3 regions of the Streptosporangium sp. NPDC002721 genome follow, and region 3 is predicted to be linked to each of the others. Evidence: riboswitches for the same ligand, from Rfam matches in the RefSeq annotation. Region 3 holds a riboswitch; each other region holds the start of a gene.
What was found. A riboswitch is a leader RNA that binds a small molecule or an ion and turns the genes downstream of it on or off. The one in region 3 is predicted to bind cobalamin.

Region 1 (9,970 bases), on a different contig from region 3:
ACCATCGTCCCGCAGCGCTGGGCGAGCGCGCGGGCGATGAGGACCCGCTGCTTCTCCCCGCCCGACAGGCGGTCGAACGGCGCGTACGCCAGGGAGGCGACCTCCAGCTGCTCCAGCGCGTCCACGATGACGGCCCGGTCACCGGCGTCGTCGCCGTCGAACGCCCGCTTGTGCGGGGTACGGCCCATCGCCACCACGTCGTACACGCTGAGCTCGAAGTCTCCCGCGCTCTCCTGGAGCACGGCGGCGAGCCTGCGCGCCACCTGCCTGCCGGGCAGCCGCCACACGTCGTCGCCGTCCAGCAGCACCCGCCCCGACGTGGGACGCAGCGTCCGGTAGAACGTGCGCAGCAGGGTCGACTTGCCCGCGCCGTTGGGGCCGGCGAGCCCCATCACCTCGCCCGGCGCCACGTCCAGGCTGACCCGGCGAACCAGGGACCTGCCGCCGGCGACCACGGACACGTCCTCGGCGGACAGCGCCCCCGCCTCCGTGAATCCCTTCGCTCTCATCGAGCCCTCCGTCGCATGAGCCACAGGAAGAACGGGCCGCCGACCAGGGCGGTCAGGATCCCGACCGGGATCTCCTCGGGGCTGATGAGCGTGCGGGCGGCCAGATCCGCGACGATCAGGAACGCGGCGCCGAGCAGCGCGGCCGCGGGCAGCGCGCGCCGGTGGTCGGCGCCCAGGAGCAGCCGCACCACGTGCGGCATGATCAGCCCGACGAACCCGATCGAGCCGCTCACCGCGACGATCGTGCCGATCATCATCGCGACGAGGACGAACAGCGCGGCCCGGAACCGGTGCACGTCGAGCCCGAGGGACGCGGCGGCCTCCTCACCGGCCAGCAGCAGGTTGAGCGGGCGCGAGACGCCGAGCAGGACCGCCGTCCCGGCCAGGACGGCGGCGGCGGGAATCCACACCGTCGTCCAGGTGGTGCCGGCCAGCCCGCCGAGCATCCAGCGCAGCGCCGACTGTGTCTTGTGCGGGTCGTTGGACGTCACGATCAGGAAGCTCGCCACCGCCGAGAGCACCTCGGCCGTCGCCACGCCCGCCAGCACCAGCCGTACCGTCGTCATCCGCCCGCCCGACCTGGCCAGGAAGTAGACCGCGACCAGCGCGGCCAGGGCCCCGCAGAACGCCGCCAGCGGCAGGGAGAAGACCCCGAACAGGGTCACGTCGAACACCACGACGGCCACCGCGCCGACGCTCGCCCCCGAGGACACCCCCAGGAGCATCGGGTCGGCCAGCGGGTTGCGGACCAGCGCCTGCAGCGCCATGCCGCACACCGACAGGCCGGCTCCGACCACCCCGCACAGCAGCACCCGGGGCAGCCGCACGTCCATCACGATCGTCTCGCGGACCGCCGTCCAGGTCTGCCCGGCCAGGGCCGGGTGGATCCGGTGCAGCAGGATTCCCCAGACCTGGCCGGCCGGCAGGCCGATCGAGCCGACGGCCACCCCGAGGGTCACCGTCGCCGCGGCCAGCAGGGCGAGCAGGGCGAGGGTGAGCGGCAGGGGAGGGCCGGGGCGACGGCGCGGGACGGCACCGAAGGCCGGTTCCGTCCCTTTTATCCCGGTTGTCCCGGCTGTCCCGGTCGCTTCCGCCGCCCCGGCGGTCCGGGCGGCCTCGGTCGCGCCGGTCGCCTTGGTCGCGTCGGTCGCGTCAGTCATGTCAGTCGCGTCGGTCATTTGAAGCGGCCGGGGTGGATCTGGCGGGCCAGGGACTCCACCCCGGACGGCGCCCGGACGCCGAGCACCGTCGACGACAGGGGGAGCACCGCGAACCGCCTGTTCCTGATCGCGGGTACGTCCTTGAGTGCCGGGTTGGCGAGCAGGAACCTCTCCTTCTCCGCCGCGGACCGGTCGCCGTAGTCGTAGATGACGATCACCTCGGGGGCGCGCTCGGCCACCTGCTCGAACGACACGTCCCCCCACGCCTTGGCCACGTCGGCGAACAGGTTCACCCCACCGGCCCGCTTGATGATCTCGTTGCCGACGCCCGCGCCGCCCGCGGTGAACGCGGTCTTGTCGCCGCTGTCGTAGACGAACAGCTTGACCGGGGTCGCTCCCGCGAGCTTCTCCCCGACGGCGTCCAGGGTCGCGTGGAACCTCCGCACCTGCTCCTCGGCCCGGTCCGGCACGCCGAAGATCTTGGCGACGGTACGGACCTCCTCGTCCACCATGGCCATGGTCACCGGCCCGGACGGGCACTCCTCGACGTTCAGGTGCGAGTCGATCCCGGCCCCGGTCAGGGCGGCCCGGCCGCGTCCCTCCTTGTCGTCGAAGGCGCTGGAGAAACCCGCGTAGACGAAGTCGGGCTCGGCCGCCAGCAGTGCCTCGTAGGACGGGTACTCCTTGGACAGCACCTCGATCCGGTCATAGGCGGCCCGGTACTCCGGCAGGATCCGGTCGTCGAGGTAGCCCGTGCCGATCATGGACTTCTCCAGCCCGAGCGCCAGCATGACCTCGGTCGCGTGCTGGTTCAGCGACACCGCGCGCCCGGGTGGCCGTTCGTAGGTGGTGCTCACGCCGCAGTTGGCCACCGTGACCGGGAAGCCCGCCACGGCGGAGGCCGCCGGAGCGGCGGAGGTGCCGGCGCCTGTCCCGACGGCGGCCGTACCGCAGCCGGAGACCAGGGCGGCCGAGGCGAGCGCGAGCAGCAGGGACAGCGAGCGTCTGCCCGTCGTCATGTATGGGTCCTCTCACAAAGGGGCCGACGAGTCGTCGGCGGGAACCGGTGTCACACCGGAACGCGTCGTGAGGGGCGGTGAGGGAGTTCGGGCGTGTTCGGGTGCCGTGCGAGACAACAGCACCGGGCCGATCGGTCCCATGGGCATAACCGGCACGCCGTCCTCTCCGGGGAGATCCGCCCCAGTTCCATCGAGGAGGCGACCGCGTGAGTCTCCTGGCTCTCGGGTCGAGGCTCGTCCCGGCCTTCCCACCCGTCCTCCGGGCAGTGGCTTGTTCGGGATTCGCTCGCCGATCACAGTGGCGGGACCGCGCCGGATTCACACCGGCTTCCTCGTTCCGCGCTCGCCTTTTCGCTCGTCATCATTACACAGGATGCGACAAATCACCCGACCGGCCCTCGGGCCCGTCACCGTGTTCGCCGTCATCGTGTTCGCCGTCACCACGTTCACCGTCACCACGTTCACCGTCACCACGTTCGCCGTCACCACGTTCGCCGTCCCGCGTGACGCGGGCCCCCATCCCGGTAGGGCGGCGCGGGAAGGGCCACCCGGACTATTGCAAGGTATTTGCAAGTGATAGAAGTTCCCATGTGACTCAGCTTCTCCAGAAGTACGCCACGCTGTGCGCCGCCCTCGCCCTCGCGGTCACGGCCTGCTCCGCGCCCCGGGGCCCGGCCACCGCGCCGGACGACACGTTCGTCATCGGCCTGAGCTCGGAGTTCGACAACCTGAGCCCGGTGCTCGGGTTCTCCCCCGACGGCGGTTCGCTGATCTTCGACGGGCTGATGAGCCGGGCCCCCGACCTGACGCTCAGGCCCGCGCTCGCCGCCGACGAGCCCGTCGTAGCCGAGGACGGGAAGAGCGTCACCTTCACCCTGAGGGAAGGGCTGAAGTTCCACGACGGCAAACCGCTGACCAGCCAGGACGTGGAGTACACCTACGAGGCGCTGCTCGATCCCGCCAACAACTCCACGATCAGGAGCGACTACTCGGCGATCGAGGACGTGGCGGCTCCCGACGCGCGGACCGTGGTGTTCAGGCTCAAGCACCCCTACGCGCCGCTGGTGCAGCGCACCACACTCGGCATCGTGCCCAAGGGCACGCTGGAGAAGACCAGGCCGGTCGGCAGCGGCCCCTACCGGTTCGTCTCCTGGACACCCGGCGACAAGATCGTGCTGGAGGCCGACAAGGAGTACTGGGGCGGCGCCCCGGCGATTCCCAGGCTGGTGCTCGCCTTCGCGCCCGACGACAACGTGCGCGCGACCCGGATCCGGGCGGGCGACTTCGACGCCACCGTGCTCCCGCCGAAGGCCGCCACCGGCCTGCGGGGACAGGCGGGCCTGACCGTGTACGACGTGCCGAGCGCCGACTACCGCGCGGTCATGTTCCCGATGACTCAGCCGGTGACCGGCGACCGGGCCGTGCGCAGGGCGTTCAGCCTGGCCCTGGACCGGCAGGCGATGGCCGACACGATCCTCGCCGGCGCGGGCACCCCCGCCTACGGGCCGATCTCGCCCGACACCGGATGGCACAACCCCGAGGTGACCGGCGGCGCCGCCGACCCCGTGGCGGCCGGAAAGCTGCTCGACGAGGCGGGCTGGATCCCGGGTGAGGACGGCATCAGGGAGAAGGACGGGAAGAAGGCTCAGTTCACCCTGATGTATCCGGCGGGCGACTCGCTGCGCAAGGAACTCGCCCTCGCCGCCGCCTCCGACGCCAAGAGGATCGGGCTGCTGGTCGAGCCGGCGGGCCTGGACTGGGACGCCATCGAGGCGCGGCTGGGCGAGGACGCGGCGGTCATGGGGTTCGGCAGCCCGTACGACCCCGACTACGTCAACTACGAGCTGTTCCACTCCGACTTCAAGGGCCAGGGCTTCCTCAACCCGGGCCGTTACGACAACCCCGAGGTCGACAGGCTGCTGGAGCAGGGCAGGGCCGCGGGCGACAAGGCGGAGCGCGAACGGGCCTACACCGGCTTCCAGAAGATCGTCAGGGACGACGAGGTCTTCTCGTACCTGGTCTTCCTCAAGCACGTGTACGTGGTCCGCGGCAGGTACGAGGGCATCGTGCCGGGCGTGGACGCGCACGAGCACGCCACCGGGGGCCTGTTCGCCGGCATCCACACCTGGAAGCCGGTCGCGTGAGGGCGGTACTGAAGATGGTCGCCTGGCGGGCGGCCTTCGCCGTACCACTGCTGGTGATCGTCACGATCGGCATGTTCGCGCTGGCCCAGGCGTCCCCGTTCGATCCGGTCAGGCAGTACCTCGGCGAGCGCGCGCTGGTCACCTCGCCGGAGGTGGCCGAGTCGATCAGGCAGAACTGGGGCCTGGACCGGCCGGTCGTCGAGCAGTTCGCCACCTGGTTCGGCAACCTGGCCAGTGGCGAGCTGGGCGAGTCGCGCTCCCTGCACCGGCCGGTCGCCGAGGTCATCGGCGAGCGGCTCGGCTGGACGCTGCTGGCCACCGGGTCGGCGCTGGTGCTGATGCTCGCCGGCAGCCTGGTGGTGGGAACCGTCGCCGCCTGGCGGCGTGACTCCTGGCTGGACCGGGTGATCACCGGTGGCGCGTTCGCCAACGAGGCCGCCCCGGTGTTCTGGCTGGGACTGCTCGCCGTCTGGGTCTTCGCGGTCCAACTGGGCTGGCTGCCCGCGGGCGGCCTGACCGACCCGGCGTCGACCACGGTCGAACCCCTCGACGTGGCGCGGCACATGATCCTGCCGGTCACGGTGCTCGCCGTCTCCCAGTCGTCGTGGCTGGTGCTCTACGTGCGCGAGTCGGTCATCGGGGTGCTGCGGGAGGACTTCGTGATCGGCGCCCGGGCCCGCGGCCTGCGCGAGCGGACCGTGGTCGTACGGCACGCGCTGCGGTCGGCGCTGCTGCCCTTCCTCACCCTGCTCGGCGCCCGCATCCCGGAACTGGTCACCGGCGCGATCCTGGTCGAGACGGTCTTCTCCTGGCCGGGGGTCGCCGCGGCCTCCGTACAGGCGGCGCTGGCCATGGACTTCCCGCTGCTGGCGGCGCTCACGCTGCTGGGTACGGCGGCGGTGCTGGCCGGCAACCTGCTGGCCGACATCGCCTACACCGTCGCCGACCCGCGGGTGCGAACGCTGGGGGTGGGCTGAATGCCGTTTCGACGATCGCGAACGCCAAGGGTGGGCCGGATGCCGTTTCGACGACCGCTGACGCGGGAGGTGGGCTGAATGCCGGTGAGACTCGCGGCCGGCACCCTGGTGGTGCTGGCACTGGCAGTGCTCCTGGTGCCGCCCTTCGTGCAGCTTGACCAGAGCCTGGTGGACCTGCGCTCGGCCGGGCAGCCCCCCTCCTTCTCCCACCTCCTCGGCACCGACGAGGTCGGGCGGGACGTGCTGATCAGGTCGATCTACGGCCTGCGCGTCTCCTTCCTCGTCGGGCTGGTGGCCGCGCTGGTCAGCATGGTGATCGGCGGGCTCATGGGCCTGGCGGCGGGCAGCCTGGGGGGAGCGGCCGACCGCGTCCTCATGCGGGTGGTGGACGGGTTCAACGCCCTGCCGCACCTGCTGTTCGGCATCTTCATCGTCGCGCTGTTCGCGCCGAGCGCCGCCGCGGTGGTGGTCTCGGTGGGCGTGACGCACTGGACGACGGCGGCGCGGATCGTCCGCTCCGAGGTGCTCTCGCTGCGCTCGCGCCCGTTCGTGGAGGCGGCGATCTCCGGAGGGGCGAGCAGAACACGCGTCATCCGCCGCCACCTGCTGCCGCACCTCCTTCCCCACCTGGTGCTGGCGACGGTGCTGATGGTGCCGCACGCGATCTGGCACGAGACCGCGCTGAGCTTCCTCGGCCTGGGACTCCCGCCGCACCTGGCCTCGCTCGGCAACATGATCAATGACGGGCAGCGGTCGCTGCTCACCGGGGACTGGTGGTCGAGCCTGCTGCCGGGCCTGTTCATCCTCGTACCCACGCTGGCGGTGTCGGTGCTGGCCCAGCGCTGGCGCGACCGCCACACCCCCCGCTGGAGATCGGAGCTGGAACTGTGACCGACCAGGGACGGCTACGGGTCCGGGACCTGAACGTCGGCTTCCGCGTCCCCGGCGCGACGGTGCGGGCGGTGAACGACGCGAGTTTCGAGGTACGCCAGGGCAGGTGCCTGGCCCTGGTGGGGGAGTCCGGCTGCGGCAAGTCGGTGCTCGCGCACGCGCTGCTCGGACTGCTGCCCGCCAACGCCTCCGTCTCCGGCCAGGCTTGGCTGGAACACGGGGGAGGGGAGCCGGTGGAGCTGGTCGGCGCCTCGCAGGCCGTACTGGCCGGGCGGGTGCGCGGGCGCGCGATCGGGCTCATCCCGCAGAGCCCGGCCACCCACCTCACACCGGTGCGCACCGCGCGGGCGCAACTCCAGGAGGTCATCCGCGAGCTCGGCTCGCCCGCCACCGCCGACGACCTGGCGGCACGCTACGGCCTGCGCCCGCACGAGCTGGACCGCTACCCGCACGAGCTGTCGGGTGGCATGGCCCAGCGGGTGGCGAACGCGATCGCGCTGGCGGGCGACCCGTGGCTGGTGCTGGCCGACGAGCCGACCAGCGGGCTGGACCGTCCGCTGGTGGACCGGGCGATGGCGACGCTGCGCGAGCTGTGCGACGAGGGGCGCGCCGTACTGCTGATCACGCACGACCTGCGCGCCGCCGAGCAGGTCGCCGACGACCTCGCGGTCATGTACGCCGGCCGCCTGGTCGAGTCCGGGCCGGCGGCCGAGGTGCTCGGGCGCCCCCGCCATCCGTACACCGCGGGCCTGGTGGCCGCCCAGCCGGACCGGGAGTTCGTCCCCATCCCCGGGATGCCGCCCGAGCTGACCCGGTTGCCCCGGGGATGCGCGTTCCGGCCACGCTGCGGCCGCCACACCGAGCGGTGCGCCACATCCCCGCCGGTGGACGGCGGCGTGGCCTGCCATCACCCCTTGGAGGACAGGCATGCTTGAGGCGACCGGCGTCACCGTCAGGTACGGGGCGCACATCGCCCTGGAGGCGGCGTCCCTGACGGTCAGGCCCGGCGAGGTGACCGGCCTGGCCGGGCCGAGCGGGTGCGGGAAGTCGACGCTGGCCAGGGTCATGGCGATGATGCTGCGCCCGGCGTCGGGCACCCTCGCCGTGGACGGCACGCCCGTGACGCGCTGGCGGCAGCGCGCGGCGCGCGACCTGCGTACCCGGGTGGCCCTGATCTACCAGCAGCCCAGGCTCGCGGTGGACCCGCGTCTCACGCTCGCCGAGGTGATCGGCGAGCCGCTGGCCGCGAACGGGCGGCCCGACGCGAGCCGCGTCGCCGAGCTGGCCGATGAGACGGGGCTCACCGGTGAGCTGCTCACCCGGTGGCCGCACGAGGTCTCCGACGGGCAGTTGCAGCGGGCCTGCGTGGCCAGGGCGCTCACCCTGGAACCCCGCTACCTGATCTGCGACGAGATGACCACCATGCTGGACGCCTCCACCCAGGCGCACCTGGTCGGCGTGGTGAACACCTACCGGAAGCGCACCGGGGCGGGGGTGCTGGCGATCAGCCACGACCAGGTCCTGCTGGACCGCTGGGCCGACGGGGTCGTCGGCTTCCCGATCGGGTGATCCCCGTGGTGCCGCGTCCCGGGGGTGGGGTGCGGGGGCGGGTCCAGGGGATGGCCGTCCGCCGGCGGGGACGCGCTTCTCGCGCGGGCGACCGGCCGGTCCGGCCGCTTCCGTGCCGCTTTTCCGCGAAGCCCCCTTTCCGCGAAGCCTCCTTTCCGTGAAGCCGCTTTCCCACGAAGCCGCCTTTCCACGAAGGGCGGTCAGTGGACGCCGCGGACGGTGCCGCCGTCCACTCGCAGGGTGGTGCCGGTGACGTAGTCGGCGAGCGGGCCGCTGAGGTAGAGGACCGCGGCGGCGATCTCCTCGGGACGGCCCAGCCGGCCGACGTCGTTGGGCACCAGTTCCGCGATCGCGTTGCGTTCGATCTCCTGCCACGTCTCGCCCCAGCCGCGGGCCGGGGCGAGGTCGGTGAGGAAGTGCTGGACGCTGTCGACCAGGATGGCGCCGGGGGCGACGGCGTTGGAGGTCACCCCGGTGTCCTTCAGCTCGCGGGCCAGCGAGACCGTGAGGTTGTGGCGGGCGGCGAGGGTGGCGTTGTAGTGGGGGAGGTCGGCGCCCGGCTGCAGGCCGAGCCCGCCGCCGATCTGGATGACGCGGCCCCAGCCGCGCTCGTGCATGCGGGGGACCAGGCGCCGGATCATGCGGACGCCGGAGACGACGTTGAGCTCGTAGGTCTGGAGCCAGTCCTCGGCGGTGGCGTCCTTCCATCCCCGGTGGGGGTAGGCGCCGGCGTTGTTGACGAGGATGTCGATCGGGCCCGCGGCCAGCGCGGCCTCGGCCGTGGCGTCGGCTCCGGTGTCGGTGGTCAGGTCGCCGATGGCGACGTGGGCGCTGCCGCCGGCCGCCCGGACGGCGGAGACGACGGCCTCGGTGCGGTCGCGGTCGCGGCCGTGGACGACGACGTCGGCGCCCTCGGCGGCCAGGGCCCTGGCGACGGCTTCGCCGAGGCCGGAGCTGGAGCCGGTGACCAGCGCGCGCCTACCTGTCAGCTGGAGATCCATTTCATCCTCACATCGTGGTCGGGGTGCCGGCACAGGCCGGCCCCGCTATGTCTACATCCGTAGACTTGCTTTGAGTATACGCTTGTAGACATGAGTGACGACACAGGGTCCGGTACCTCCACGAGCCGTCCGAGGTCAGGAGACCACGCTCCGGGCGGGCGACGCCGCGACGCCGCCGCCACCCGGCAGGCCATCCTGGACGCGGCGGTCGCCGCCTTCACCCGGTTCGGCTACGACGGGGTGGGGGTCCGCGACATCGCCCAGGGCGCGGGCGTGACCGCGATGCTCATCAACCGCTACTTCGGCTCGAAGGAACGGCTGTTCGCGGAGGCGGTCGACGTGGCCTTCGCGCCGCGTACGGTGATCGCGGGCACCGGCGCGGAGCTGGCCGGTGAGACCGCGCGCGCGTTGGTGGCGCGGACGGCGCCGGAGGCGGAGGAGCTCGGGCCGTTCCTGCTCGTGCTCAGGTCGGCGGCGAACCCCAGGGCCGCGCAGATCATGCGCGAGGCGATCGGCAGGCACGCCGGACGCCACCTCAACGAGGAACTGTCCGGGAACGGAGGCGGGGACGGGGATGAAGGCGGGGACAGGGATGGGGTCGAGGTCCGGGCGGAGCTGATGCTCGCCGTCCAGGCGGGGGTGTGGCTCATGCGCAGCGTCCTGGGCACGACGGCGCTCGCCGAGGCGGAGCCGGAGGAGC
Region 2 (9,970 bases), on a different contig from region 3:
CGATCGAGACACGCTGGCGCTCACCACCAGACAGCCGCGCGCCGCCCTCGCCGACGTTCGCCGCCCATCCGCCGGGCAGCCGCTCGATCACCTCGTCCAGCCGCGCCGCGGTCGCCGCCGCCCGTACCTCGTCCTCGCCGGCGTCGGGACGGCCCAGGCGTACGTTGTCCTCGATCGTGCCGTCGAAGAGGTATACGTCCTGGAAGACGATGGCGATCCGCGCCATCAGCACCTCGGTACGGATCGCGCGCACGTCCACGCCCCCCACGCGCACCGCGCCCTCGTCCACGTCGTGGAAGCGGGCGAGCAGCCGCAGCAACGTGGTCTTCCCCGCCCCCGACGGGCCGACGACGGCGAGCCGCTGCCCCGCGGGTACGGACAGCGACAGGCCGTCGATCACCGCGCGGCCGCCCTGCCGGAAGGTGACGGACTCGAACTCCAGGTCATGGCGTACCGGCTCGACCGGTTCGCGGGCCTGCGGCAGCGGCTCGGCGCTCAGCACCGCACGTCATCCGCGTCCACCGTGACGCCGTCCGCGTCCAGCGCGACGTCACTCGCTTCCACCACGACGCCGATCGTTCTCGACGGGGAGGAGGTCGGCACGGTGTGGCTGGAGCGCCCCGGCCCGCCCGGCCCGCTCGACGAGCTGGTGCTGGACCGGCTCGCCATCGCCGCCACGGCGGTCGTCGAGAGGTACGGCCCGGCCCGCACGAGCATGGCCGACCCCGCGCTCGTCGAGCTGGTGGTCAGTTCCGACGGCGACGAGGCGGCCAGGGCCCGGGCCCTGCGGCTCCTGGGTTTCGCCGCCGACCTGCCGATCCGCGTCGTCGCCGTACGGTCGCGGCGCCCGCTCGACCAGGTCGGCGCCCTGATCTGCCCGGCCCGCCCGGTGAAGGCGGCACCGGTCGCCGACGTGGGCGTCATCCTGGCCACCACCGTGGACCCGGCCGGGTTCCCTGCGGGCGCGCGCGCGGGCATCGGCGCCGCCGGGAGCCCTGACCGATCCTGGCGGGAGGCTCGCACCGCCCTCCGCTTCACCACCGCACGCAGGCCGGTCGTCCACCACGACGACCTGGGCGTGCTGGCGTTGCTCGCGCAGGTGCCCCGGGACGCCGCGCGGGACAACGCCGACGTGACCGCGATCGCCCGGCTGGCCGCCAACCCGGAGGACTTGGACACCCTGGACGCCTACTGCGCCACCGGCTCCCTGCGCCGGGCCGCCGACCTCCTCCACCTGCACCACAGCAGCGTCTCCCGCCGCCTCGAACAGATCGGGAAGGCCCTGGGCGTCGAACTCACCGAGCCCGCCGGGCTGGTACGGGCCGGGGTCGCCCTCACCACCTGGCGGCTCCTCGACGACTGAGGCCGCGGGCGGGCGGCGGTTCAACGCCGCCCCCGCCGCCCCCTGATGCGGCCAGTCCTGGTGCGACCCGGTTCGGTGTGGTCCGGTCCGGTTCGGCCCAGCCCGGCCCGGTGCGTCAGGCGGGATAGCGGCGGGGGGTGAACACCACCCGGCTGCCGTCACCCCGCTCGGCCACCCGCGTGGTGGAGGAGCCCACCAGCAGCAGGCAGCGCATGTCGATCGCGTCGGGGTCCAGGTCGCCGAGGGTGGTGACGGTCATGCTCTCCCGGGCCCCGCCGACGTCGCGGCCGACGACCACGGGGGTCTCCGGCGCCCGGTGCTCCAGCAGCAGGTCCCGCGCCGCGGCCACCTGCCAGGTACGGCTCTTCGAGGCCGGGTTGTAGATCGCCAGGACGAGGTCGGCCCTCGCCGCGGCACCGATCCGCTCGGCGACCACCTCCCAGGGCTTGAGCAGGTCCGACAGCGACAGCACGCAGTAGTCGTGGCCGAGGGGCGCACCCGCCCTGCTCGCCACCGCGTGCGCCGCGGTCAGGCCGGGCAGCACCCGTACCGGCACGTCCGCGAACCTCGGCTCGCACGCCACCTCCAGCACCGCGCTGGCCATCGCGAACACCCCGGGATCGCCCGAGGAGACCACGGCCACCCTCGATCCGGCCGCGGCCAGCTCCAGCGCGTGCGCGGCCCGTTCGGCCTCCACCCGGTTGTCGGTGGGATGGCGGCGCTGGCGCGGGTTGGGCGGGACGCGGTCCAGGTAGGGGCCGTACCCGACGAGCTCGTCGACACCGGCCAGCGCCTCCTGCGCCTCTGGCGTCAGCCACGGCCGCCCGGCGGGGCCGAGCCCCACCACGACCACCTCGCCGCGCGCCTTCGGGGCGGCCGGGGCGGCGGTGGCGGGCGCGGGGCCCGCCGCGTTGACGGGGCTCGGGATCAGCGCCAGCGAGAAGTACGGGACGCTGCCGGGGTCGACCTCGGCGAGCGGGGCCAGGCGCTGCTGCCCGGTGGTCGCGCGCTCGACGTACCAGGCCTCGTCGAGCCGCCCGGCCTCGGCCAGCGCGTCACGGACCTTGGTGAACGTACGGCCGAGCTTCAGCACCGCAGCCGAGTCGGTGGACGCCAGCCGCTCGGCGAGCACCTCGGCCGGGAGCGTTCCCGGCAGCACGGTCAGGACCTCGTCCCGCTCGACCAGCGGGCGCCCCAGGACCGCCGAGGCGCCGCTCACCGACGTCACGCCCGGCACGACCTCGGTGACGTAGCGGTGCGACAGGCGCTTGTGCATGTGCATGTACGAGCCGTAGAAGAGCGGGTCGCCCTCGCACAGCACCACCACGTCGCGCCCGGCGTCCAGATGGGCCGCCAGCCGCACCGCGCAGGCGGCGTAGAAGTCGTCGATCGCCCCCTGGTAGCCGCCCGGGTGGTCGGTGGTCTCGGTGGTGAGCGGGTAGATGAGCGCCTCCTCGACCTGGCCCTCCCGCAGGTAGGGGGCGGCCACCGAGCGGGCGATGCTCCGGCCGTGGCGGGCGCTGTGGAAGGCGATCACATCCGCCTGGCCGATCAGGCGGGCGGCCTTGACGGTCACCAGTTCGGGGTCGCCGGGTCCGAGCCCCACGCCCCACAGCCGTCCGGTCACGCGTCCGGTCACGTCGTCGCTCACTCTTCCTCACTAGCGATCGCGTTGATCGCGGCGGCGGTCATCGCGCTTCCGCCCCGCCGTCCGTCCACGACCAGGTACTCCAGGTTCGCCGGGTGCTCGGCGAGGGCCTGCTTGGACTCGGCGGCACCGATGAAGCCGACCGGGACGCCGAGTACGGCGGCGGGGCGGCCCGCGCCCTCCTCGACCATCTCCAGCAGCCTGAACAGCGCGGTCGGCGCGTTGCCGATCGCGACCACCGAACCCTGGAGCCTGTCGCGCCACAGCTCCAGCGCGGCGGCGCTGCGGGTGGTGCCCAGTTCGGCGGCGAGTTCCGGCACCCGGGGGTCACCGAGGGTGCAGAGCACCTCGTTGTTCGCGGGGAGGCGTCGCCGGGTCACCCCGGAGGCGACCATCATGGCGTCGCAGAGCACCGGCGCGCCCGCCAGGAGCGCCTCGCGCGCCGAGGCCACGACACCGGGTGACCAGCGCAGATCGCTCACCAGGTCGACCATTCCACAGGCGTGGATCATGCGGACCGCGACCCGGGCGACGTCGGCGGGCAGGCCGGACAGCTCGGCCTCCGCGCGGATGGTGGCGAAGGAGCGGCGGTAGATCTCCGCGCCGTCGCGGACGTAGTCGATCACAGTTCCCCTCTGGCGGCCGCCAGCGCGGCCGCGGTCTCCTCGATGCCGGAACAGGTCAGGCCGGTGCCGTCCAGTTCCAGGCGGTAGCCGTCACCGGTGGCGACCACATCCGCGACCCGCCCCCTCGGACGGCCGCAGCGCCTGCCGCAGCCCGCCCAGTGCACGGGGAGCGTACCGGTGCCCCGCCCGCTCCCGGACGGCGGGGCCACGGACGGCCCGCTCCCGGACGGTTCGCTTCCGGACAGCTCGTTTTCGGATGGCTCGTCTCCGGGCGGTGTGGCCGCCATGCCGACGGCGACGCCGATGGTGGTCGCCGCGTCGGCCTGGACGTCGGCCAGGGACTTGGCGCAGCCGGGACGGCCGGTGCAGGCCGTCACACCGATCCACGGCGACGCGGGGTCGACGACCAGCCCGGCGGCCTCCAGGCGGGCGGCCGTGCCCGCGACCTCGGTACGGTCCAGGCCGGGCAACACCACGCCGCGCCACGGCGTGAGCCGGATCTCCCCGCCCGAGGCGGCCTCCGCGAGCAGCAGTGCCAGCTCGGAGGTGAGCCGACCCAGCGGGATCGCCACCCCGAGCGCGACCCGCGCGCCCGGGTCCCCGATGCCGCTGCTCGGGTCGTTTCCGGGGGCGTTCCCGAGGTTGTTTCCGAGGTTGTTTTCGGTGCCCCCGATGACGCCGACCGGCCAGAGGGTCACGACCCGCGTCCTCACCGGGGTGAATGGAGGCGTACCGGAGATCCCGAGGGCGGTTCGCACCCGGGCGGCGATCAGGGAGGGGCCGTCCGGGAGTTCGGCGATCCGCCAGGCGGTGACGTCCCGGGTGGCCAGCTCGTCGAGGAACGCCTCGGCGGCGGCGAGCAGGGCCGTCACGGCTCCGCCGAGCGGGACGCGCAGTCCGGTGTCGGTCCCGGCGAGGATCAGCGCGGCCTCGTCCGGTCCCGTGGGCAGGATTCCCGCGTCCGCGCCCAGACCGGCCACGTCCCCCCGGCCGTCGTCAAGGGCGAACATGAACCGCCCCGGCAGGGCGGCGAGGGCGGGACGGGAGCACAGCCGCCGGTCCAGCTCGCCGACCAGCGGTGTGACGTCGACGATCCCACCGCGCGGATACTCCGGTGCGGTCGGTGCGGTCGGTGCGGCGGGCCCGGTCGGTTCGGCCGGTCCGGTGGGTCCGTCCAGTCCGGTCAGCGGGGAGGCGAGGATGTTGCGGATCCGTTCGTGTGTCGCCGAGGGCAGCAGGCCCGCCCTCGCCATCCGCGCGGCGAACCCGTTCTCCGCACCGCCGCCCGTACCGCTGTCCGGGTCCTCCGGGCCGAGGCCGCGCACCTGGACGTTCGCGCGGGAGGTCAGCTCGATGACGCCGCCGCCGTACGCCGAGGCGGCTTCGGCGAGTTCGCGCAGCTGGAAGGGGGTGAGGCGACCTCCGGGCACGCGGACGCGGGCCAGGCCGCCGTCCGCGGCGGCATGGACCTGGAGCGCCCCGGGGCACGCGTCGAGTCGCGATCGTCCGGAAAAGTCGGCAATGGACACTCGAAGGATGTTAACGCCAGTTTCTTGCAACGAACCGGACTGCCGTAGTGTCATCGGTGGCGACGGCAAAGGGAGGAAGCCGGTGTGATTCCGGCGCGGTCCCGCCACTGTAACCGGGGAGCGAACCCCACCCGGGCCACTGTCCGACGACGGGCGGGAAGGCCGGGGTGAGCACCGATCCGGGAGCCAGGAGACTCCAGCCGTCGCGGCCGACGACGACCCGGGGCGAGGACCCCGAGGGAGGAAGCTCCGTGCGCTCTTCGCCGTTCCCCCGCGACACCGTGGACACCGTGGCATCGCCGTTCCCCTGCCACGAAGTGGCACCCCTGGGCCGTACCGCCCTGCCTCTCCTGGAGTGTGGCGCGTGATCCTCCTGCTCTCGACCTCCGACACCGACCTGCTGAGCGCCCGCGCGAGCGGCGCCGACTACCGGCTCGGCAACCCCGCCAGGCTCACCGCCGCCGACCTCCCGCCGCTGCTGGAGGGCGCCGAGCTGGTCGTGGTACGCCTGCTGGGCGGGCGCCGCGCCTGGGAGGAGGGGCTGGACGCCCTGCTCGCCGGTCCCCGGCCCGTCGTCGTGCTCGGTGGCGAGCAGGCGCCCGACGCCGAGCTGATGGAGCTGTCCACCGTGCCCGGCGGGGTCTGCGCCGAGGCGCACGCCTACCTCGCCCACGGCGGCCCGGCCAACCTGACCGAGCTGCACCACTTCCTGTCCGACACGCTGCTGCTCACCGGCCACGGGTTCGCCGCGCCCGAGCCCACCCCCACGTGGGGAACGCTGGAGCGCGAGGCGCGCGACCAGGAGGGAGACGACGGGCCCGTCGTCGGGGTGCTCTACTACCGGGCCCACCACGTGGCCGGGAACACCGCCTTCGTCGAGGCGCTCTGCTCGGCGATCGAGGACGCGGGCGCGCGGGCGCTGCCGGTGTACTGCGCCTCCCTGCGCACCGCCGAGCCCGGCCTGGTGGAGGTCCTGCGTACGGTGGACGCCCTGGTGGTGACCGTGCTCGCGGCGGGCGGCACCCGTCCGGCGACCGCGTCGGCGGGCGGGGACGACGAGGCCTGGGACGTCGGCGCGCTCGCCGAGCTGGACGTGCCGATCCTGCAGGGCCTGTGCCTGACGAGCAGCCGGGCCTCCTGGGAGGAGAACGACGACGGCCTGTCCCCGCTGGACGCCGCCACCCAGGTCGCGATCCCCGAGTTCGACGGGCGGATCATCACGGTGCCGTTCTCCTTCAAGGAGATCGACGAGGACGGGCTCACCGTCTACGTGGCCGACCCCGAGCGGGCCTCGCGGGTGGCGGGCATCGCGGTGCGGCACGCCGTGCTGCGGCACATCCCGCCCGCCGAGCGGCGGCTGGTGCTGATGCTGTCGGCCTACCCCACCAAGCACGCCCGCATCGGCAACGCCGTCGGCCTGGACACCCCGGCCAGTCTGGTACGGCTGCTGGCCGCGCTGCGCGAGCGCGGCTACGACATCGGCGCCGAGGACGAGCTGCCCGGGGTGACCGGGCAGGACGGCGACGCGCTCATCCACGCGCTGATCGCCGCGGGTGGGCAGGACCAGGACTGGCTCACCGAGGAGCAGCTCGCCGGGAACCCGGTGCGCATCGCGGCGAGCCGGTACGCCGAGTGGTACGCCACCCTGCCCGCGGACCTGCGCGAGCGGATGGAGGAGCACTGGGGCCCGGCTCCCGGCGAGCTGTTCGTCGACAGGTCGCGCGACCCGGAGGGCGAGATCGTGCTGGCCGCGCTGCGCTCCGGCAACGTGGTGGTCATGGTGCAGCCGCCGCGCGGCTTCGGCGAGAACCCCATCGCGATCTACCACGACCCCGACCTGCCGCCCAGCCACCACTACCTGGCCGCCTACCGCTGGCTGGCCGACGGCTTCGGCGCGCACGCCGTGGTCCACGTGGGCAAGCACGGCAACCTGGAGTGGCTGCCCGGCAAGTCGGCGGGCCTGTCGGCCTCCTGCGGCCCGGACGCCGCGCTCGGCGACCTGCCGCTGATCTACCCCTTCCTCGTCAACGACCCCGGCGAGGGCACCCAGGCCAAGCGCCGCGCCCACGCCACCCTGGTCGACCACCTCGTCCCGCCGATGGCCCGCGCCGACAGCTACGGGGACATGGCCAGGCTGGAGCAGCTCCTCGACGAGCACGCCTCCATCGCGGCGATGGACCCGGCCAAGCTGCCCGCGATCCGCGCCCAGATCTGGACGCTGATCCAGGCCGCCAGGCTCGACCACGACCTCGGCGTCGCCGACCGCCCGCACGACGCCGAGTTCGACGACTTCCTGCTGCACATCGACGGCTGGCTGTGCGAGGTCAAGGACGTCCAGATCCGCGACGGCCTGCACGTGCTGGGGGCCGCCCCCGAGGGACAGCCGCGCGTCGACCTGGTGCTGGCCATGCTCCGCGCCCGGCAGATGTGGGCGGGCAGCGAGGCGCTCGTCGGGCTGCGTGAGGCCCTGGGCCTGGCCGAGGACGGCAGCGCGGGACGGATCGGCGTCGACGAGGCCGAGACCCTGGCCCGCGCCCTGGTCGAGGCGATGGAGCACCGGGGCTGGGACCCGTCGGCGGCGGGGGAGGTGACCGCCGAGGTCCTGGGCCGGGCGGACACCCCGGCAGGAGACGTCGGCGTGACCGGTTCGGGTAGCGGCTCCGACACGACCGGTTCGACCGGCTCGGCGGGCGCGACCGGCCATCGGGACGGCCCGGCAGGCTCCACAGGCCCGGAAAGCTCGGGAGGTCCGGCAGACCCGGCCGGTCCGGCCGCTGAGAGCCGGGCGCGTGGCGCGGACCTCGAGACCGTGGAGCGGATCCTGCGGTTCGCCGCCGTCGAGGTCGTACCCCGGCTGGCGCGTACCACCGACGAGATCGACGCGATCCTGCACGCCCTCGACGGCGGCTACGTCCCGGCCGGGCCGAGCGGGTCGCCGCTGCGCGGGCTGATCAACGTGCTCCCCACCGGCCGCAACTTCTACTCGGTCGACCCCAAGGCCGTGCCGAGCAGGCTGGCCTGGGAGACCGGGCAGGCGATGGCCGACTCCCTGCTGGAGCGCTACCGCGCCGACACCGGCGACTGGCCGCGCTCGGTCGGGCTGTCGGTGTGGGGGACCAGCGCCATGCGCACCGCCGGGGACGACGTCGCCGAGGTGCTGGCGCTGCTCGGCGTGCGGCCGGTCTGGGACGAGGCCTCGCGCCGCGTCACCGGCCTGGAGCCCATCCCCGCCGCCGAGCTGGGCCGCCCGCGCGTGGACGTCACCGTCAGGATCAGCGGCTTCTTCCGCGACGCCTTCCCGCACGTCGTGGCGATACTGGACGACGCCGTACGGCTCGCGGCCGGGCTGGAGGAGCCCGAGGAGCTCAACTACGTGCGGGCGCACGTGCTCGCCGACCAGGCCGGGCACGGCGACGAGCGCAGGGCCACCATGCGGATCTTCGGCTCCCGGCCGGGCGCCTACGGTGCCGGGCTGCTGCCGCTGATCGACAGCCGCAACTGGCGCGACGACGCCGACCTGGCCGAGGTGTACGCGGTCTGGGGCGGCTTCGCCTACGGCCGGGGCGTCGACGGCGTCCCCGCCAGGCAGGACATGGAGACGGCCTACCGCAGGATCGCCGTGGCGGCCAAGAACGTCGACACCCGCGAGCACGACATCGCCGACTCCGACGACTACTTCCAGTACCACGGCGGCATGATCGCCACCGTACGGGCGCTCACCGGCAAGGCCCCGGCCGCCTACATCGGCGACAGCACCAGGCCGGACGCGGTCCGCACCAGGACGCTCTCCGAGGAGACGTCCAGGATCTTCCGCGCCAGGGTGGTCAACCCCCGCTGGCTGGCCGCGATGCGCAGGCACGGCTACAAGGGCGCCTTCGAGCTGGCCGCCACCGTCGACTACCTGTTCGGCTACGACGCCACCACCGGCGTTGTCGCCGACTGGATGTACGACAAGCTGGCCGCGACCTACGTGCTGGACCCGGAGAACCAGGCGTTCATGGCCAAGTCCAACCCGTGGGCACTGCACGGGATCGCCGAGCGGCTGCTGGAGGCGGCCAACCGGGGCATGTGGGAGCACCCCGACCCCGCCATCCTGCGCGACCTCCAGGAGGTCTACCTCAAGTCCGAGGGCGACCTGGAGGACGGCGCCTGACACGCGGGTTCACCGGCCCCGGCGGCGGGTCCGCCCGGGACGACGTGCCGGGCCGGCACGTCGTCGGGTGTCCGGGGGTGTGTCATGCCGCCGGTGGACACACCGCCTCGTAGGGTTTGCCGGGCAGGTGGAAGTTCCACTCCTGCGGGGTGATCGGCCGCTGGGCCAGGTGGCAGACGCGGGCCTCGAGGTCGGTGGGCAGGGCCAGGTTCCAGAACCGGACGGTGGCGTCACGCCCGGCGCTGACCAGGGTGCGGCCGTCGGGGGTGAAGGCCACCCCGGACACGGCCTTGGTGTGCCCGGTCATCGGACGGCCGAGCTGGCGCTGGGTGGCGACGTCCCACAACCGGATCGCCCGGTTCGGGCCGGTGCTCACGAGCAGCCGGCCGTCGGGGCTGAAGGCCGACATCTCCTCGCCCGTCCGCATCACCATGGGCTGGCCGATCTGGCTCCTGGTGCGCAGGTCCCAGAGCCGGATGGTGCGGTCCCAGCCCATGCTGGCGAGCGTCGTGCCCCGGGTGTCGAACACGAGCGCGTTGATGTTGTCGGTGTGGCCGCGCAGGGGGGCGCCCTTCTCCCAGCCGGTGGCGGGGTCCCACAGCCGGATCACCCCGCCGGGCGTGCCTGTCGCCAGTGTCGTGCCGTCGGGGC
Region 3 (9,970 bases):
ACTCCCAACGAGCGCGCGGACCTGGTCGAGTTCACCTACAACGACCTGGCCAGCGCCGAGGCCGCCGCGGCCCGGGCGGAGGGCGACGTCGCCGCGATCATCGTGACGCCGTTCAAGCACGACTCGTTCGAGGACCAGGAGCTCGTCGCCGCGGAGTTCGCCCGGGGGGTGCGGGCCCTCGCCGACCGGATCGGCGCCGCGCTGGTGATCGACGACGTGCGCGGGGGCTGGCGGATCGACCTGGGCGGCTCCTGGGAGCCCCTGGGGGTGCGCCCCGACCTGTACGCCTTCAGCAAGGCCATGGCCAACGGACATCCGATCGCCGCCGTCACCGGGGTCGACTCCCTGCGCGGGCCCGCCCAGACGCTCTACTCCACCGGCTCCTTCTGGTTCAACGCCGCCCCGATGGCCGCCGCCAAGGCCACGATCGAGACGTTGCACGCCATCGACGGCGTCGCCCTGATGGAACGCGCGGGCACCCGCCTGCGCGAGGGCCTCGCCGCCCAGGCCGCCTCCCACGGCTTCACGGTCAACCAGACGGGACCGGTGCAGATCCCGTGGCTCTCCTTCGAGGGCGACGCGACCCTGGACAAGGGCATGTTCTGGGCCGCGGCCTGCCTGGAGGAGGGGGTCTACCTCCATCCGTGGCACAACTGGTTCCTGTCGGCCGCCCACACCGACGCCGACATCGACCGGGCGCTGCAGGGCACCGACGCCGCCTACGCCAAACTCAGGGCCCGCTTCGGCGCCGACTGAGCCCGCCCGGACCCGCTGGGGCGCGTGAGCGATCAGCGCCGGGCGTCGTCCCGCAGGCGGTACCACTGGACGTCGTCCAGGCGCGTGCCGTCGGGGCCGGGCAGCAGCCCGCGCAGCAGGGCCTCGCGGGTGAAGCCCGCGCGCTCCAGCACGCGGTGCGAGGCGATGTTGCCGGGCGAGGTGCCGGCGATGATCCGGGCCAGGGAGGTGTGCTCGAAGGCCCAGTCGACCAGCAGGTCCACCGCCCTGGCGGCGAAGCCCCTGCCCCGGAACTCCGGCAGCACGCTGTAGCCGGTCATGGCCTGCCCCAGCGGGGGGATCACCCCGCTGAGCTGGATGTCCCCGGCGAACGCGCCCGTCTCGGCGTCCAGGATCGCGATCTCGGCCCCCGTGCCGGCCAGCCGGCTCGCGCCCGCGGTGCGGCAGCGCTCCTCGGCCTGCTCGAAGGTGGTGGGCTCGGAGGGCACGCTGTACCTCATGATGTCGGGCAGGTTCCGCAGCGCCAGGTAGTCGGCGGTGTCGGCGGCGGTGAGCGGCCGCAGCCGCACCACCCCGTCGGTCAGCGAGCCGCCGGGGAAGTCCGGCAGCAGGGGCCGCACGCGCTCGCCGGAGTCGCCGGGCAGGCGCGCGAAGGCCACCAGGTCGTGGCGGGTGCCGTCACGCTGCTCCTCGGCCCCGCGCCGCACGCCCTCGCGCTGGAAACCCGCGGCCAGGGCGACCCGCTGGCTGGGCAGGTTCTCCACGTCGGCGAAGAGCTCGATGCGCCCGGCGCCGTGCTCGAACCCCCACCGGGCCAGCGCGGCGACGGCGGCCGTGGCCACCCCGCGGCCCCGCGCCCACGGCGCGACCAGGTAGCCGATCTCGGTGATGCCCCGGGGACGGGCCATCAGGCTCATGTTGCCCAGCCACTCGCCCGTCGTCGCGTCCGCGATCGCGAACGGCGCCCCTCCGCTCTGCCACTCCTGCCGCATCAGCTCCAGGTACCGCAGCGCGTCGTCCATGGTGTACGGCACGGGGATGAGGGGGAGGAAGCGGATGATCTCCGGGTCGGCGCAGGCCCGGACGATCGCCTCGGCGTCGTCCGGGGCCAGCGGCCTCAGGACGACGGGGCCGGCGGGAATCACATCAGGGGAGAACACACCACAACAGCTATCAGGTACCGCCTTGTGGGGGCGAATCATTTCGTGGATCATCTCGCCCCGTACCGCGAGATCCCGGCACGCCCCTTCGAGCCGCGTCCGGGGCGCCCCCGGCGGTCCGAGGACACCGCCGCGCGCCGATAACCTTGCCGTCATGGGTTTTCGCAGGCATGGGCCGTTTCAGGCCGGGGATCAGGTTCAGCTCACCGACCCCAAGAACAAGCGTCACACGGTGACGTTGAAGGAAGACGGCGTGTTCCACACGCACAAGGGCGGGATCCCGCACAGTGAGCTGATCGGACAGCCCGAGGGCTCGGTGGTGCGTTCGTCCGGCGGTACCCAGTATCTGGCGTTCAGGCACCTCCTCCAGGACTACACGCTGTCCATGCCGCGCGGCGCTGCGGTGATCTACCCCAAGGACTCGGCCCAGATCGTGGCCATGGCCGACATCTTCCCCGGCGCCAAGGTGGTGGAGGCGGGCGTCGGCTCCGGCGCGCTCACCTGCTTCCTGCTGCGCGCCGTCGGCGCCGAGGGCACCCTCACCTCCTACGAGCGGCGCCAGGACTTCGCCGAGATCGCCACCAAGAACGTCGAGAAGTTCTACGGCGGCCCGATGAAGCAGTGGCGCCTGGTGGTCGGCGACTTCGCCGAGGATCTCGACGAGAGCGACGTCGACCGGATCATCCTGGACATGCTCGCCCCGTGGGAATGTGTGGACGCCGCGGCCCGCGCTCTCACCCCCGGGGGTGTGATCTGCTGTTATGTGGCGACCACAACCCAGCTGTCGCGTACGGTCGAAACTCTGCGGGAGCACGGGAGTTTCACCGAGCCCCATGCGTGGGAGACCCTGGTTCGTGACTGGCATGTCGAGGGGCTGGCCGTGCGGCCCGACCACAGGATGGTCGGCCACACCGGGTTCCTGGTCACGGCCCGTCGCATGGCCGACGGGGTGACGCCACCACCTCGACGTAGACGTCCGGCGAAGGGGGCACATGGCGAGGAGTCCACGACTTCCACGTCTTCCGCCACATGATGACGATTCGGCCACGACGGTCCTTGAGAGCGTGACACGAGAGCAGACCTTCGTGTTCTTATACTTCTAGGACTAAAAGCGCCAAAAAGGATTAATTACCACGCACTTAATGTAGTCATACGAACACTGCTCAGCCAGGTAAGGGACAGCCCTCAGATGGGTAGGGTTTTGAGTAGTCGGTCTCGACTGGGAAGGAGGTGACGCCGTGGCAGCTCGCGACGACGCTGAGGCTCGTGCCGCGCAGCGCGAACGGGAGGTCGCCGACCTCACAACACAGGTCTCCTTCCTGCAGGAGGAGATCACCGCGTTGCGTCGGAAGCTTACGGAGTCTCCCCGGCAGGCCAGGATTCTCGAAGAGCGTCTCCATGACGTGCAGGCGAACCTCGCGGCCGTAACCGGCCAGAACGAGCGTCTGGTGGCCACCCTCAAGGAGGCCAGAGACCAGATCGTCGCCTTGAAGGAAGAGGTGGACCGGCTGGCGCAACCGCCGTCCGGGTTCGGCGTGTTCCTCGAAACCAGGGAAGACGGCACGGTGGAGGTCTTCACCGGTGGCCGCAAGCTCAGGGTGAACGTGAGCCCCGCGGTGGACGTCGAGGCGCTGAGGCGTGGCCAGGAGGTCATGCTCAACGAGGCGCTCAACGTCGTCGAGGCCCTCGGCTTCGAGGAGCTGGGCGAGATCGTGATGCTCAAGGAGCTCCTCGAGGACGGCCAGCGCGCGCTGGTGATCTCGCACGCCGACGAGGAGCGGGTGGTCAAGCTCGCCGAGTCGCTGGTGGACCAGCCGATCCGGGCCGGCGACTCCCTGCTGCTCGAACCCCGCTCGGGCTACGTCTACGAGCGCATCCCCAAGTCCGAGGTCGAGGAGCTCGTCCTGGAGGAGGTGCCCGACATCTCCTACGAGGAGATCGGCGGGCTCATGCGGCAGATCGAGCAGATCCGGGACGCCATCGAGCTCCCGTACCTGCACGCCGACCTCTTCCGCGAGCACAAGCTCCGCCCGCCCAAGGGCGTCCTGCTCTACGGGCCGCCCGGCTGCGGCAAGACGCTCATCGCCAAGGCCGTCGCCAACTCCCTGGCCAAGCAGGTCGCGGAGAAGACCGGCCAGTCCGGCAAGAGCTTCTTCCTCAACATCAAGGGCCCGGAGCTTCTCAACAAGTACGTCGGCGAGACCGAGCGGCACATCCGCCTGGTCTTCCAGCGGGCTCGCGAGAAGGCCTCCGAGGGCACCCCGGTGATCGTGTTCTTCGACGAGATGGACTCGATCTTCCGGACCCGTGGCTCGGGCGTCTCCTCCGACGTCGAGAACACCATCGTTCCCCAGCTCCTGTCGGAGATCGACGGCGTCGAGGGCCTGGAGAACGTCATCGTGATCGGCGCCTCCAACCGCGAGGACATGATCGACCCGGCGATCCTGCGGCCCGGCCGCCTGGACGTCAAGATCAAGATCGAGCGGCCGGACGCCGAGGCGGCCAAGGACATCTTCTCCAAGTACCTCATCCCCGAGCTCCCGCTGCACGCCGAGGATCTCTCCGAGCACGACTCCAACCGCCAGGAGACCATCTCCGGCATGATCCAGCGGGTCGTCGAGCGGATGTACACCGAGAGCGAGGAGAACCGCTTCCTCGAGGTGACCTACGCCAACGGCGACAAGGAGGTCCTGTACTTCAAGGACTTCAACTCCGGCGCGATGATCCAGAACATCGTCGACCGCGGCAAGAAGATGGCGATCAAGCAGTTCCTGGAGACCGGGCAGAAGGGCCTGCGGATCCAGCATCTGCTCGCGGCCTGCGTGGACGAGTTCTCCGAGAACGAGGACCTGCCCAACACCACCAACCCCGACGACTGGGCCCGCATCTCCGGCAAGAAGGGCGAGCGGATCGTCTACATCCGCACCCTCGTGACGGGCAAGCAGGGCACCGAGGCCGGGCGCTCCATCGACACGGTGGCCAACACCGGTCAGTACCTGTAACCACCCGTAACCACGCTCGATCGACGGCGCGGCTCTCCTCGCGAGGGCCGCGCCGTCGGCGTCTTCCCGAACTTTCACTGATATTTGGCGATTAGCAAGCCTTAATCCTTTTTGTCCCTTTTGGGGGTGAAGGTTCGCGCCTTCTTTCACACCCGTCCCGCGAGTGAACGGAAATAGACAGCCGTCCCTGGGAACCCGAATGATCGAGACGCCGTCCAAGTGGCGTGCGTGAACATTCCGGCCCGGCCGCCCGGTGAACGGCACGGGCTCCCGCGAGGCGCTTCGGGGAAGTGGCCGCCTCGCCGAGCTCGACCTCCTGCGCTTCCTCGCCGCCATGGCGGTGCTCGCCTTCCACTACTTCATCGCCTTCGCCTCGGTGTGGGGCGACCGCCCGGCCGAGCTGTTCCCGGCGATCTCCACCGTCTCCGGGCTCGGCATCCTCGGCGTCGAGCTGTTCTTCATGATCAGCGGCTTCGTGATCCTGATGAGCATCTGGGGGCGTGGCCTGGGGGCGTTCGCCCTCTCCCGGCTGGTGCGGCTCTTTCCCGCCTACTGGGTCAGCGTGGCCGTCACCGCCGCGGTCTACGGGCTCACCGCCGCCACGGCCCTGGACCCCAAGCTCAGCCTCGGCGAGTACGGGATCAACCTCACGATGCTCCAGCGGGCCTTCGGCGTCTACGACGCCAACGGGGTCTACTGGTCGCTCTGGGTGGAGCTCCGCTTCTACGTGCTGATCTCGATCCTGGTGATCGTCGGGGTGACGCTCAACCGCTGCCTGGTCTTCATGGGCGTCTGGCTGCTGGCGGCCGGGTTCTTCGCGGGCAGCGAGGAGGCCTGGGTCGACCTCGTGGTCATGCCCAAGTACGCGGCGTACTTCGTCGGCGGCATGGCGTTCTTCCTGATGACCAAATTCGGTCCCAGGCTCGTCCTGTGGTGCCTGGCGGGGATCAGCGGCGGCCTGGCCGTCAGCGCGGCGCTGGACCGGGTGGCCGGGCGGATCGAGAACGTCGGCTACGCCGCGATGCCCGTGCCCGAGTGGGCCGTGGTCGCCACCGTGGTGGGTTTCTACGCGCTCATGGCGATGGTGGCGCTCGGCTGGCTGGGCTGGCTGCGCTGGCGCGGCCTGGTCGTCCTGGGGGCGCTGACCTACCCGCTCTACCTGTTCCACACCCCGGCCGCGGTGCTGGTCCTCCCCGCCCTGCGGGACGTGCTGCCGCCCGCGCTGACCGCGCTGGTCACCGTGCTGGTCGCGATGGCGTTCTCCTACCTGGTGTACCGGGTGGCCGAGCGCCCGCTTCAGGAATTCGTCAAGTCCAGGAGGCGGAGAAGGGGCACATCCCCGCCCTCGTCACAGTTCCCCGCGCTCTCCTCGATCCCCCTCTCAACGGGCGAAAAGGCTTCGGTGCCATAACTGTCCGACCACCGGGCATAGTGAAGGGTCTAGGGTCGGGAATAGATACCACGGAGAGAATCAGTCCCTGACGAACAGAGGGTGCGCATGACGGTACGGCGGGTGATGGGCATCGAGACCGAGTACGGTATCTCCGTGCCCGGACAGCCGGGGGCCAACGCGATGGTGACCTCCTCTCAGGTCGTGAACGCCTATTTGGCGGCCTCGGCGGCCAGGGCACGGCGCGCGCGATGGGACTTCGAGGAGGAGAACCCGCTGCGGGACGCACGGGGGTTCGACCTCGCGCGGGAGGTGGCCGACCAGAGCCAGCTGACCGACGAGGACCTCGGCCTGGCGAATGTGATCCTCACCAACGGGGCCCGGCTGTACGTCGACCACGCCCACCCCGAATACTCCACGCCCGAGTGCACCAATCCCCGGGCGGCGGTGATCTGGGACAAGGCGGGCGAGCGGGTGATGCACGACGCGGCGGTCCGCGCCTCGGCGATGCCGGCCAACGCCCCGATCCAGCTCTACAAGAACAACACCGACAACAAGGGCGCCTCCTACGGCTGCCATGAGAACTACCTCATGCGCCGGGCAACCTCGTTCGCCGACATCGTCCGGCACCTGACGCCGTTCTTCGTCTCCCGGCAGGTCGTCACCGGGGCGGGCAAGGTCGGCATCGGCCAGGACTCCCGGGGTGAGGGCTTCCAGATCAGCCAGCGGGCCGACTTCTTCGAGGTCGAGGTCGGCCTGGAGACGACGCTCAAGCGGCCGATCATCAACACCCGGGACGAGCCCCACGCCGACCCGGAGAAGTACCGCCGCCTGCACGTCATCATCGGCGACGCCAACATGTCGGAGATCTCGACCTACCTGAAGCTGGGGTCGACCGCGCTCGTCCTGGCCATGATCGAGGACAACTACTTCACCCGCGACCTGGCCGTGGACAACCCCGTCCAGGCCCTGCGCGCGGTCTCGCACGACCCGACGCTCAAGTACGAGATCGCCATGCGCGACGGCCGCAAGCTGACGGCGGTGCAGCTGCAGATGGAGTATCTGGAGCTCGCCCGCAAGTACGCCGAGGAGCGCAGCGTCAACGGCCTGGACGAGCCCACCAAGGACATCCTGGAGCGCTGGGAGTCGGTCCTCACCCGCCTGGCGGAGGACCCGATGCAGCTGTCCAGGGAGCTCGACTGGGTGGCCAAGCTGGAGCTCCTGGAGGGCTACCGCACTCGCGACGGCCTTCCCTGGTCGCACCCGCGGCTGCAGCTCGTCGACCTCCAGTACTCCGACATCCGTCCCGACCGGGGGCTCTACAACCGGCTGGTCGCCCGGGGCCGCATGCAGCGCCTGGTCACCGAGGAAGAGGTTCAGCGGGCCATCGAGGTGCCGCCCAACGACACCCGGGCCTACTTCCGGGGCCGCTGCCTGAGCCAGTACAGCGAGTCGGTGGCCGCCGCCTCCTGGGACTCGGTCATCTTCGACATCCCCGGCCGCGAGTCGCTGCAGCGCGTCCCCACCCTTGAGCCGCTGCGCGGCACCAAGGCCCACGTGGGCGAGCTGTTCGACCGCTGCCGTACCGCCGCGGAGCTGGTGACGGCGCTGACCGGCGAGCAGTGACCTCCTGAGGGGGGCGGTCCGGGCAGGGCCGCCCCCCTTTCGGCGTACCCGGACCCTGTCCGGCCGGACGTTTCGCCGGACGTCCGGCCGGATCCCGGCAAACCGGACACCCGGATTGACGGGGGACGGAGAACCGGGATACGTTCCGGGTGTTTTGTGGCGGTGCGAGGGAAATCCGGTGAGATTCCGGTGCGGTCGCGCCACTGTAACCGGCTCCCCGGAGCCGGAAGCCAGGTCACACTCGGCCGCCACCGACCTACGAAAAGGGACGCGTCAATCCCGGAGGAGGTGGCCGTGAGCCAGATCTCGGCACCGCACGTTCAGCCCATCCCATGGCACTCGCTCACCCGCTGGCTGCTCGCCGTACCGGTGCTGCTGCTCCTCGCCTACCTGGTCACCTTCGACCAGGGAGCGATCTCCCAGGCGGGAAACTACCTGCACGAACTCATGCACGACGGGCGCCACCTGCTCGGCGTGCCGTGCCACTGAGCCACAGGTGATCACCAAACTCATCGTCCGGGGCCTCGTCGTCGGACTGCTCGCAGGGCTGCTCGCGGCCGTCTTCGCCTACACCGTCGGCGAACCGCGTATCGACCAGGCCATCGCGCTGGAGGAGGCGGCCGCGGCCGCCTCCCCGGCCGAACCGCACGACGACACCGGGACCGCGGCCCACTCCCACTCCCACGACGGGGAGGAGGCCCTGGTCAGCAGGGACGGCCAGCGCTTCGGGCTCTTCCTCGCCCTGGGCCTGTACGGGCTGGCGCTCGGAGGATTGTTCTCCCTCGTCTACGCGGCCGTACGCGGCCGGGCGGGACCCCGCTCGGAACCGGTGCTCGCGGTGAGCCTCGCCGCCGCCGCGTTCACCTCCGTCGTCCTCATCCCTTTCGTGAAATATCCCGCCAACCCACCGGCCGTCGGTGACCCGGAGACCATCAACCAGCGCACCGTGCTCTACCTGGTCGCGGTGGTCATCGGGATCCTCGCCGTCGCCGCGGCCGTCGCCGCCTACCGCTACGCCTCGGCGAGCGAGCCGTGGGTGCGCTGGCTGTCGGCCGGTGCCACCTTCCTGGTCCCCGTCGTCGCGTCCTGGATCCTGCTGCCGGAGATCTCGGAGGTGCCCCGGGGCTTCCCCGCCGACCTCCTGTGGGACTTCCGGGTCGCCTCCATAGGGACCCAGGTGGTCTTCTGGGCCGGTGTCGGCGCGCTGTTCGCCTTCGCCGCCCGCAGGCGCGGCCCGGTGTGACGACCCCCTCGGGGGTCACCCGCCTGCTCCTGGTCTGCCACGCCTCCACCTCGGCGACGGTACGGGCCGCGTTCCCGGGTGACGAACCACTCGACGAGCGCGGCCTGCGCCGGGCCGAGGGGATGGCGCGGGACCTCGGCCCGGGGCCCGCGGCCTGCCCGGCCGAGCTGCGCTGCGTCCAGACGGCGGCGGCGCTCGGCCTGCGGGCCGAGCACGACCCGCTGCTGGCCGACTGCGACTACGGCCGCTGGAGCGGGATGACGCTCGGCGAGGTCGAGGCCGCCGAGCCCGAGGCGCTCGCCTCCTGGCTCGGCGACCCCGGCGCGGCGCCGCACGGCGGGGAGCCGGTCACCGCGCTCCTGGCCAGGGTGTCCGGCTGGCTCGCCGCCCGCGCCCCCGGCAGGGCCGTCGCGATCACCCACCCGGCGGTCATCCGCGCCGCGGTCGTCCACGCCCTCGACGCCCCCGCCCGGTCCTTCTGGCGCGTCGACGTCGCGCCGCTGGCCCGCGTGACGCTCACCGGGCGCGGCGGGCGCTGGCGGCTCGGCTACCTCCCATGACGGTTCGAGCGCCCGGCGAGCCATTGATTCGACGAGACGACAGGAGATCTTGAAGGTGCGTGATTCCCGCTATCCCTTCACCGCGATCGTGGGGCTGGAGGACCTGAAACTCGCGCTGATCCTCAACGCGGTCTCCCCCCGCGTCGGGGGAGTGCTGGTCAGGGGGGAGAAGGGCACCGCCAAGTCCACGGTCGTGCGGGCGCTGGCCGCGCTCCTGCCGCCCGTCGAGGTGGTGGCCGGCTGCCGCTTCTCCT

Region 1: linked by a shared signal. The riboswitch ahead of ACFYWM_RS41540 (ABC transporter substrate-binding protein) and the one ahead of ACFYWM_RS12925 (CbtB domain-containing protein) in region 3 are both predicted to bind cobalamin.
Region 2: linked by a shared signal. The riboswitch ahead of cobN (cobaltochelatase subunit CobN) and the one ahead of ACFYWM_RS12925 (CbtB domain-containing protein) in region 3 are both predicted to bind cobalamin.

What each region holds. Positions count from the first base shown of each region.
Region 1 covers NZ_JBIAQI010000047.1:3,822-13,791, forward strand. The annotation lists gene ACFYWM_RS41530 (ABC transporter ATP-binding protein) at 1-509, opposite strand, end outside; gene ACFYWM_RS41535 (FecCD family ABC transporter permease) at 506-1,669, opposite strand; gene ACFYWM_RS41540 (ABC transporter substrate-binding protein) at 1,684-2,688, opposite strand; cobalamin riboswitch at 2,876-3,075, opposite strand; gene ACFYWM_RS41545 (hypothetical protein) at 3,062-3,265, shown strand; gene ACFYWM_RS41550 (ABC transporter substrate-binding protein) at 3,279-4,832, shown strand; gene ACFYWM_RS41555 (ABC transporter permease) at 4,829-5,809, shown strand; gene ACFYWM_RS41560 (ABC transporter permease) at 5,888-6,700, shown strand; gene ACFYWM_RS41565 (ABC transporter ATP-binding protein) at 6,697-7,635, shown strand; gene ACFYWM_RS41570 (ABC transporter ATP-binding protein) at 7,628-8,269, shown strand; gene ACFYWM_RS41575 (SDR family NAD(P)-dependent oxidoreductase) at 8,470-9,270, opposite strand; gene ACFYWM_RS41580 (TetR family transcriptional regulator) at 9,361-9,970, shown strand, end outside.
Region 2 covers NZ_JBIAQI010000006.1:130,723-140,692, reverse strand. The annotation lists gene ACFYWM_RS09845 (ABC transporter ATP-binding protein) at 1-502, opposite strand, end outside; gene ACFYWM_RS09840 (PucR family transcriptional regulator) at 524-1,363, shown strand; gene ACFYWM_RS09835 (precorrin-2 C(20)-methyltransferase) at 1,479-2,990, opposite strand; gene ACFYWM_RS09830 (precorrin-8X methylmutase) at 3,011-3,637, opposite strand; gene ACFYWM_RS09825 (precorrin-3B synthase) at 3,634-5,166, opposite strand; cobalamin riboswitch at 5,239-5,363, shown strand; gene cobN (cobaltochelatase subunit CobN) at 5,531-9,319, shown strand; gene ACFYWM_RS09815 (AAA family ATPase) at 9,402-9,970, opposite strand, start outside.
Region 3 covers NZ_JBIAQI010000008.1:136,235-146,204, reverse strand. The annotation lists gene ACFYWM_RS12955 (aminotransferase class III-fold pyridoxal phosphate-dependent enzyme) at 1-756, shown strand, start outside; gene ACFYWM_RS12950 (GNAT family N-acetyltransferase) at 789-1,895, opposite strand; gene ACFYWM_RS12945 (tRNA (adenine-N1)-methyltransferase) at 2,050-2,928, shown strand; gene arc (proteasome ATPase) at 3,134-4,897, shown strand; gene ACFYWM_RS12935 (acyltransferase family protein) at 5,151-6,308, shown strand; gene dop (depupylase/deamidase Dop) at 6,396-7,913, shown strand; cobalamin riboswitch at 8,044-8,173, shown strand; gene ACFYWM_RS12925 (CbtB domain-containing protein) at 8,208-8,402, shown strand; gene ACFYWM_RS12920 (CbtA family protein) at 8,410-9,156, shown strand; gene ACFYWM_RS12915 (histidine phosphatase family protein) at 9,153-9,716, shown strand; gene ACFYWM_RS12910 (magnesium chelatase subunit D family protein) at 9,772-9,970, shown strand, end outside.